Beijerinckia sp. 28-YEA-48: one gene and its partners. The protein of the gene in region 3 interacts with the protein of the main gene of each other region in a pairwise test. Links are inferred from orthologs where the notes say so. Each region holds a gene or a part of one and is shown on either strand. Other genes may lie near its edges.

What was found.
Region 1: the proteins of BLW50_RS10050 (region 3) and BLW50_RS06375 interact in binary tests that used the Escherichia coli proteins (3 or more experiments, as listed by UniProt). The link is inferred for Beijerinckia sp. 28-YEA-48 from one-to-one orthologs.
Region 2: the proteins of BLW50_RS10050 (region 3) and BLW50_RS14415 interact in binary tests that used the Escherichia coli proteins (3 or more experiments, as listed by UniProt). The link is inferred for Beijerinckia sp. 28-YEA-48 from one-to-one orthologs.

Annotation. Positions count from the first base shown.
Region 1 is NZ_FNSI01000001.1:1,360,768-1,363,866, reverse strand. Bases 68-3,012 are described here. They hold BLW50_RS06375 (two-component system sensor histidine kinase NtrB), read right to left. Parts: upstream 2,130-3,012; coding sequence 1,005-2,129; downstream 68-1,004. Other genes in these bases: dusB (tRNA dihydrouridine synthase DusB), read right to left, coding at 2,163-3,012; ntrC (nitrogen regulation protein NR(I)), read right to left, coding at 68-970. Outside these bases: more of ntrC, read right to left, coding at 1-67; more of dusB, read right to left, coding at 3,013-3,089.
Region 2 is NZ_FNSI01000001.1:3,025,096-3,028,660, reverse strand. The notes cover bases 68-3,478. They hold BLW50_RS14415 ([protein-PII] uridylyltransferase), read left to right. Parts: upstream 68-425; coding sequence 426-3,278; downstream 3,279-3,478. Other genes in these bases: grpE (nucleotide exchange factor GrpE), read left to right, coding at 3,388-3,478; gshB (glutathione synthase), read left to right, coding at 68-292. Also shown: more of gshB, read left to right, coding at 1-67; more of grpE, read left to right, coding at 3,479-3,565.
Region 3 is NZ_FNSI01000001.1:2,123,469-2,126,430, forward strand. What follows is about bases 155-2,962. They hold BLW50_RS10050 (P-II family nitrogen regulator), read left to right. Parts: upstream 155-1,293; coding sequence 1,294-1,632; downstream 1,633-2,962. Other genes in these bases: sseA (3-mercaptopyruvate sulfurtransferase), read left to right, coding at 195-1,055; glnA (type I glutamate--ammonia ligase), read left to right, coding at 1,696-2,962. UniProt on the Escherichia coli protein: P-II indirectly controls the transcription of the glutamine synthetase gene (glnA). P-II prevents NR-II-catalyzed conversion of NR-I to NR-I-phosphate, the transcriptional activator of GlnA. When P-II is uridylylated to P-II-UMP, these events are reversed.

The DNA of each region.
Region 1 (3,099 bases), 760 kb from region 3 along the record:
AATGGCGCACGAGATCGGGAATGTCCTCGGCCCGTTCGCGCAGCGGCGGCAAGCGCAGCGGCACGACATTAAGACGGAAGAACAGATCCTCGCGGAACAGGCCCTGCTGGATGAGAACGCGCAGATCCTTATTGGTGGCCGCGACGATGCGGACATTGGTCTTGATCGGCGTGCGCCCGCCCACCGTCGTATATTCGCCCTGCTGCAACACGCGCAGCAACCGCGTCTGCGCCTCCATCGGCATATCGCCGATCTCGTCGAGGAAGAGCGTGCCGCCTTCAGCCTGTTCGAAACGTCCGACCGACCGGGCGTTGGCGCCAGTGAAAGCGCCGCGCTCGTGGCCGAACAATTCGCTTTCGATCAGATCGCGCGGGATCGCCGCCATATTGATGGCGACGAACGGCCCGTTGCGGCGCTTGCCGTAATCGTGCAGCGCGCGCGCCACCAGCTCTTTGCCGGTGCCGGACTCGCCGTTGATCATCACCGTCAGATCGGTCTGCATCAACCGCGCCAAGGTGCGGTAGATTTCCTGCATGGCCGGCGAACGGCCGACCAACGGCATGCCTTCCATTTCTTCCGGCGTTTCCCGCGCCGGCTTCGTCTTTGGTTCGCTCATCGCCCGACCGACGATGGCAACGAGATCCTTCAGATCGAAAGGCTTGGGCAGATAGTCATAGGCCCCGCGCTCGGAGGCACGGATCGCGGTCATGAATGTATTCTGCGCGCTCATCACGATGATCGGCAGTTCGGGACGCATCTTCTTGATACGCGGTAAGAGATCGAAGGCGTTCTCGTCGGGCATCACCACGTCGGTGATCACGAGATCGCCCTCTCCCGCCTGCACCCAGCGCCACAAGGTCGATGCATTGCCTGTCACCCGCACCTCGTAACCGGCGCGTGAAAGGGCCTGGCTCAACACCGTTCGGATTGCGGTGTCGTCGTCTGCTACTAGGATATTCCCGGTCGCCATCAAGGCCTTGTCCTCATAAGTCCGGGCCCCTCAACTAAGGCTCGGAATGCCGCCCGTCCTGCTGCGCGTACACAGGCATCAGGACCCTGAAGGTCGTTCGGCGCGGCTGCGGATCGCATTCGACAATCCCGCCGTGATCCCGAACGATTTTCGCTACCAGTGCAAGTCCGAGGCCAGTTCCTGATGCTTTGTTGGTCACAAACGGGTCGAACAGGTGTTCAGAGATTTCCGGAGCAACCCCAGGCCCGTTGTCGCGGACACAGAACTCCAACGGCAGAGCTACGCTCGTTCCCGCGCCTTGGCCGCGAATACGCACCCCAGGCCGGTAAGCCGACATCAATTCGATTTCGCCCTCGATGGCATGTTCGCCAATCGCTTCAGCGGCATTCTTCACCAGATTCAGGAAAATCTGGATCAATTGATCGCGATTGGCGAAAACCGGCGGCAGCGACGGGTCGAAATTCTCAACAAAGCGGATGTGGCGGGCGAAACCGGCCTGCGCCACCCGTTTCACATGGTCGAAGACCATATGGATATTGACCGCTTCGCGTTCGATCGGCCGGCCGTCGGAAAAAGCCTCCATACGATCGACCAACTTCACGATCCGGTCGGTTTCCTCGCAGATCAGCCGAGTCAGCGCCCGCCCCTCATCCTCAAGGTCGGTTTCCAGCAGCTGAGCTGCCCCGCGGATGCCCGAAAGCGGATTTTTGATCTCATGGGCCAGCATGGCCCCCAACGCCGTGATCGATCGGGCGGCGCCGCGATGGGTCATTTGCCGATCCATCTTGTCGGCGATTGTCCGTTCTTGAAGCATAATGACTATTTTTTCATCATCATCGCTGAGCGGGCCGGCGTGAATATCGACAATCCGCTCAATCCCGAGGCGCGGATTGCCGATCTCGACGCGATATTCGTTGACGACTGAACCACGCCGACGCACGTCGTCGATCAGCGCCAGAACCGGCGAGCGCGGCGGCAGCAGATCGGCGATCTTGCTGCGCAGGAGATGCGCCGCGCCAAGCTCGAAGAACTGCTCTGCGGCATTGTTCAGATCAAGCACTTCGCCCGACCGGTTGATGCAGAGCACCGGGTACGGCAGGGCGTTCAGGATCAGCTCGGAGAAAGCGCCAGCCCGCCCCATTTCCCGATCGGCTCTCATTCCATCATCCATGGTTCATCCGTGAAGTCGTCATCAGGCAGCGGCGGCGACGAGAGAAGTCTCGAACGCGCGCCGCAAAAGCTCTTCCGCCTCGGCGGCATTGTCGGTCGTCACCAGTTGCAGCCGCAGCGCCTCCGGCGCGCCCGCATGCTGCGCATAGGCGGAAAGATGTTTGCGGGCATGGCGAAGGCCGGTTCGCGGCCCCATCGTCGCCAAGAGGGTCTGCAAGTGCTCGACGGCTGCCGCGGCCTTCGCTTCCACCGCAATGTCCTGCGGCTCCCGCCCTGCCAGACCGGCGGCGATCTCGCCGACCAGCCAGGGGCGACCAACGGCGCTGCGGCCGATCATCACCGCATCGGCGCCCGATGCCGCCAGCATGGCCCGGGCATCATCCAGGCCGTCGCAATCGCCATTGGCGACCAGAGGCACCGAAATCGCCTCGCGCACCGGCGCGATGGCGCTCCAGTCGGCGCGGCCCTTGTAGAACTGCTGACGGGTGCGGCCGTGGACGGTGATCAGCTTCACGCCAGCCGCTTCTGCACGGCGCGCCAGTTCCGGCGCGTTCAACGCGTCGGCATCCCAGCCAAGCCGCATTTTCAGAGTGACAGGAATGCGGACGGCGTTGACCGTGGCCTCGATCAAGCCGAGCGCCAGGTCGAGATCGCGCATTAGCGCCGAGCCGGCATAGCCGCCGGTGACCCGCTTGGCCGGGCAACCCATATTGATATCGACCGCCTCGGCGCCGGACGCTTCCGCCAGCCGCGCCGCCTCGCCCATCCAATAGGGCTGACAACCGGCGATCTGGACGATGTGGGGTTTTACACCCTCGCCCTCGGCGCGCAGCCGGCTCTCCTCATCGCCGCGCACGTAGTCATCGGACGCCACCATTTCCGATACGACCGCGCTGGCGCCAAAGCGCATGGCGACGCGCCGCATACCGACGTCGGTGACACCGGACATCGGCGCGAGC
Region 2 (3,565 bases), 900 kb from region 3 along the record:
CATGGGCGCCGTCAATCGGGTGCCGGCTGAAAACGACATTCGCTCGAACATGGTGCGGGGCGGCGCGGCGCGCGAAACCGATCTGTCGCCGCGAGAACGGGAAATTTGCGAGACCATTGGGCCGGAATTGAAGCGCCGCGGCCTGATTTTCGTCGGGATCGACGTCATCGACGGCAATCTGACCGAAATCAACGTCACGTCGCCGACGGGCCTGCGCGCCATTCGCAAGCTCGGTGGGCCTGATCTCGCCGCCGCTCTCTGGGATGCTATCGAGCGCAAACGCGGCGGCTAGAGCAAATCACGTTTCGATAGAAACGCGATTTTGCCCAGCATCTTTGTTTTGACGCGTCTTTGTGCAATTCCAAAACGCTGCGAGCGGTCAAATTTGGCGCACCGCTGGCCCATCCGTGCTATGGGTGGTTTCCATGAGCCTCACAGCTGTTTCGACCGAAGCGCCCCGTCGCGCCGCCCGTCCGCCGAAGATCGCCCATCCGCGTTCGGCCATCGTCGATCACACCGCGCTCCAGGCCCGGCTGGATGCCATCGGGGCGGATTTATCCTCGGATCGCGGCGCCATGCGCGCCGCCGCCCTCGAAGAGCTCCGCCAAGCCCTTACGGGCGGCCAGGCGGTCATTCAGCGCTGGTTCGAGATCGACGGGCAGGGGCTCAAATGCGTCCATAATCTCGGCTGGCTCGAGGATGAGATCATCCGCGCCATCCACCATTTCGTCACCACCTGGATGTACCCGGCGGAAAATCCCTCGACCGCCGAGCGGATCGCCATTGTCGCCGTCGGCGGCTATGGCCGGGGCACTTTGGCGCCGGGCTCCGACATCGATTTGCTGTTCCTCTTGCCCTACAAGCAGACCGCCTGGAGCGAGAGCGTCATCGAGGCGGTGCTCTATCTGCTGTGGGACCTGCGCCAGAAGGTCGGTCATGCCACCCGCACGGTCGCCGAATGCCTGCGCCAGGCCATGGGCGACATGACCATCCGCACCGCGCTGCACGAGGCCCGCTTCATTCTCGGCGATGCCGGTCTGTTCGAGGATTTCCGCACGCGTTTCGACAAGGAGATCGTCAGCAAGACGGCGCGTGAATTCGTCGCCGCGAAACTGGCCGAGCGTGACGCGCGTCTGTCGAAGTCCGGCGCCTCGCGCTATGTCGTCGAGCCGAACGTCAAGGAAGGCAAAGGCGGCCTGCGTGATCTGAACACGCTCTTCTGGATCGCCAAATATGTCTATCGCGTGCGCGACATCGCCGAGCTGGTGCCCGCCGGCGTGTTCACCGAACGCGAGATCCTGACCTTCCGCCGTTGCGAAGAATTCCTGTGGCGGGTGCGCTGCCATCTGCACTACGTCACCGGCCGCTCGGAAGAACGTCTGACCTTCGACTATCAGCGCAACATCGCGGAGCGGCTGGGCTATGTCACCCATGCCGGCCTGTCCGATGTCGAGCGTTTCATGAAGCATTACTTCCTCATCGCCAAGGACGTCGGTGATCTCACCGCCATTGTCTGCGCCGCGCTTGAGGAACGGCAGGCCAAGCCGCGCGCGACGCTTAATCGTTTTATGGGCAAGTTCCGGCGCCGCAACGACGCGTTGGAGTTTCCGGGCTTCGCCATTGAGGTCGACCGCATCACGGTCGCCAATGACAAAGTCTTCGAGACCGATCCGGTCAATCTCATCCGGCTTTACTGGTTGGCCGATAAACACCGGCTCGCCATTCATCCGGACGCGTCGCGGCGGGTGACACTGTCGCTGAAGTACATCGACGCCGCCGTCCGCGAAGATGCCGAAGCCAACCGGCTGTTCGTCGAAATCCTGATGTCGCGCCATGCGCCCGAGACGGTGCTGCGCCTGATGAACGAATCCGGCGTGCTCGGCCGTTTCATTCCTGACTTCGGCCGCATCGTCGCGATGATGCAGTTCAATATGTATCATCATTACACGGTCGACGAGCATCTGATCCGTTGTATAGGCATTCTGTCGCGCATCGAGTCAGGCGAGCTTGTCGAGGATCATCCGGTCGCCAGCGAAATTCTGCCGGTCATCCACAATCGCAAAGTGCTCTATGTGGCGCTATTCCTGCACGACATCGCCAAGGGCCGCCCGGAGGATCATTCCATCGCCGGGGCGCAGGTGGCGCGCAAACTATGTCCGCGGCTGGGGCTGACGCCAGCGGAGACCGACAATGTCGCCTGGCTGATCGAGCATCATCTCGACATGTCGAACGTCGCCCAAGGGCGCGACCTGTCCGATCGCGGCACCATCGAAAGCTTCGCCAAGCCGATCCAGACGCTCGAGCGGCTGCGCATGTTGCTGGTGCTGACCGTCTGCGACATCCGGGGCGTTGGCCCTGGTGTGTGGAACGGTTGGAAGGGGCAACTTCTGCGCACGCTCTATTGGGAAGCCGAGCCGGTGCTGTCCGGCGGCCATTCAGCCATCGATCGCAAGCAGCGCGTCGCCATCGCGCAGGACGAATTGCGCCGCGCGCTGTTGTGGTCCGATCCCGATTTCGAAGCCTATGCCGCCCGCCACTATCAGCCCTATTGGCTGAAGGTCGATCTCAAGCACATGGTCAGGCACGCCAATCTGCTGCGCCTGTGCGAGGTCGAACTGCGTTCGCTGGCCACCGAATATACCACCGAGAAATTCACTGGCGTGACCGAACTGACGGTGGTGGCGCCGGATCATCCGCGCCTGCTGTCGATCATAGCGGGGGCTTGCGCCGTGTCAGGCGCCAACATCGTCGACGCGCAGATTTTCACCACGACCGATGGGCTGGCGCTCGACTCCATCTCCATCCGTCGCGCCTTCGATGATGACACTGATGAGTTGCGCCGCGCCTCGCGCGTTGCCGCCACCATCGAGAAGGCGCTGCGCGGCGAGATTCGTCTTGGCCAGGTCGTGGCGGAAAAAAGCGAGGCGCCAAAGAGCCGCGAGAAGGCGTTCCGCATCGAGCCGGAAGTCGTCATCGATAACACTTTGTCGAACCAGTTCACGGTTCTGGAGGTCTCGGGCCTCGACCGTCCGGGCCTCTTGTTCGAACTCACGTCGCAACTGTCGAGCCTCAACCTTAACATTGGCTCGGCCCACGTCGTCACCTTCGGCGAGAAGGCGGTGGACGCGTTCTACGTGACCGACCTCACCGGCCTGAAAATCACCAATGCCAGTCGTCAGGCGGCTATTCGCAGGCAATTGACCGAAATTCTTGGCGCGACGGAGGCCGGAAATCGTTCTGGCGGCCGGAAAGCCGCATCGGAAGCAGCTGGAGCTTGATTTTTCGGCTCAGGACCCCGATATCGGGGTGAAATTCCCTCATTTTGAGAGTGCTATGACTGATCCCCAGACGAACCCGGCTGTGCCGGGCGAGGAACCGCAGGACCAGATGAATCCGGAAGCCATGCAGCCCGATCCGTTCGTCGTGCTGGAAAAGCTGACGGCGGAAAACGCCGAGCTGAAGGATCGTACCCTGCGCACCCTGGCGGAGATGGAAAATCTGCGCCGCCGCACCGAAAAGGAAATCGCCGATTCGCGCGTCTACGGCGTCACCAATTTCGCCCGCG
Region 3 (2,962 bases):
ACGACGGCGATGAACCAGATGAAGGCGCCGGCCCACAGGCCGAAGGCGAACAAACCACCGATATTGCTCTGGCTATGCGTGCGTCCCATGTGAGCCTCCTCAAGTCCGATGAGGTCACCCTAGCTGGCCGATGGATTGCCGATGTGCGAGGATGCACATGGCAAATATTTCGTTAAATTTGACGAGGACTGTTCATGAATGATTCAGCATCCCAGGCCAGCGCTCCGATCGTCTCGACCGCCTGGCTGGCGGACCGGCTGGGAACGGCAGGCCTGAGCATTGTCGATGCCTCCTGGTACCTGCCGGCGGCGAACCGCGACGGCAAAGCCGAATATGCGGCGGGTCATATCCCCGGGGCGGTGTTCTTCGACATCGACGAGGTCTCGGACAAATCGAGCGACCTGCCGCACATGCTGCCGGACCCGACCGGCTTCGCGCAGGCGGCGGCGGGCCTGGGGGTCAATACCGATGACGACATCGTCGTCTATGACGGCGGCGGCCTGTTCTCGGCGCCGCGCGTCTGGTGGATGTTCCGCCTGTTTGGCGCGCGCAAGGTGCATGTGCTCGACGGCGGCCTGCCGCGTTGGAAAACCGAGGGACGGCCGGTTGAACAGGGCGTGGCCCAACGTCACACCGGCGCCTTCACGGCAACCCTGAATAAAGACGGGGTGGCGCACATGGCGGACGTGGCGGCGGCGCTGCAGGACAACTCGGCCCAGGTGCTCGACGTGCGCGCCGCCGGGCGCTTCACCGGCGAAACGCCGGAACCCCGCCCTGGCCTGCCCTCCGGCCATATGCCCGGCGCCCGCAACCTGCCGACCACCGAACTGGTCGCCAATGGTGCGCTTAAATCCAAGGAAGAGCTGCTGAAAGCCTTCCACGACGCCGGGATCAATCCGGACGAGGCCCTGATCACCAGCTGCGGCTCCGGCGTCTCGGCCGCCATCGCCAATCTGGCGCTCGCGGTCGCCGGCAAACCGCAGCCGAAGCTTTACGACGGTTCGTGGACCGAATGGGCATCGCGCGGGCAGCCGGTCGCCAAAGGCAAACCGTGATCAACAGCCGCACTGACCAAATCCTCGGCAGTGATATGATCAATAATTAGGCAGCAAATGCGCAACCTTTGTGCAACACTTGTGCGGAGGAGCGGAACCCGAATAAATCCAGCCATTATCCCCTTAATTGCTGGGGGTGGCTGGATAGAATCTTGGCACAGCAGGTGCTAATAGCCCGTCGGAATGCGGTCATACGGCCGACCCACGCACGGGCCACCACCGGGAGCAGCGGGAGCGCATGAAAAAGATCGAGGCGATTATCAAGCCGTTCAAACTGGACGAGGTGAAAGAAGCCCTCCAGGAAGCTGGCTTGCAAGGCATTACCGTCACCGAAGCCAAGGGTTTTGGCCGACAGAAGGGCCACACCGAGCTCTATCGCGGTGCCGAATATGTCGTCGACTTCCTGCCCAAAGTGAAAATCGAGATCGTCCTGGCTGACGAAATGCTCGATCGTGCCGTAGAAGCTATCCGCAAGGCCGCCCAGACCGGCCGGATTGGCGATGGCAAGATTTTTGTATCCAATATCGAGGGGGCTGTCCGCATCCGCACCGGTGAAACCGGCACGGATGCAATTTGACATCTTCCTAGATTCCTCCAGCACCCCACCGAACGACCCTAGCAAGTGTAGAAAGGCCCAGACATGAAGACCGCCAAGGACGTCCTTAAGGCGATCAAAGATAACGACGTGAAATTCGTCGATCTGCGTTTTACCGACCCGCGTGGCAAGTGGCAGCACGTCACTTTCGACCCAGGTCTCGTCGACGAGGAAATGTTCTCGGAAGGCACGATGTTCGACGGTTCGTCGATCGCCGGCTGGAAGGCGATCAATGAATCCGACATGACCCTGATGCCGGATCCGACCAGTGCGACGATGGACCCGTTCTTCGCCGCGCCGACCATGGTCATCACCTGCGACGTGCTTGAGCCGTCGACGGGCGAACCCTACAACCGCGACCCGCGCGGCATCGCCAAGAAGGCGATGGCCCACATGAAGTCGCAAGGCGTCGGTGACACCTGCTATTTCGGCCCGGAAGCCGAATTCTTCGTGTTCGACGACGTGCGCTTCGCGTCCGAGCCCTACAACACGGGCTTCAAGCTCGACTCGTCGGAACTGCCCTCCAACGGCGACACCGACTACGAAGGCGGCAACCTCGGCCACCGCATCCGCACCAAGGGCGGCTACTTCCCGGTTCCGCCGCAGGATTCGGCGCAGGACATGCGCGGCGAAATGCTCTCCGCCATGGCCCAAATGGGCGTCAAGGTTGAGAAGCATCACCACGAAGTGGCGTCCGCTCAGCACGAACTCGGTATGAAGTTCGACACGCTGATCACCATGGCCGACCACATGCAGATCTATAAGTACTGCATCCATCAGGTGGCGCAGAGCTACGGCAAGACGGCGACGTTCATGCCGAAGCCGATCTTCGGCGACAACGGCTCGGGCATGCATGTGCATCAGTCGATCTGGAAGGCCGGCAAGCCGGTGTTCGCGGGCGACAAATATGCCGGCCTGTCGCAGGATTGCCTCTACTACATCGGTGGCATCATCAAGCACGCCAAGGCGCTGAACGCCTTCACCAACCCGTCGACCAACTCCTACAAGCGTCTGGTCCCCGGCTATGAAGCCCCCGTGCTGCTCGCCTACTCGGCGCGCAACCGCTCCGCTTCGTGCCGTATTCCGTGGACGACAAACCCGAAGGCCAAGCGCGTTGAAGTGCGCTTCCCCGATCCGATGGCGAACCCCTACCTCGCCTTCGCGGCTCTGCTGATGGCCGGTCTCGATGGCATCGCCAACAAGATCGATCCGGGCGCGGCCATGGACAAGGATCTCTACGACCTGCCGCCGAAGGAACTGAAGAAGATCCCGACGGTGTGCGGCTCGCTGCGCGAAGCGCTTGAGAACCTCA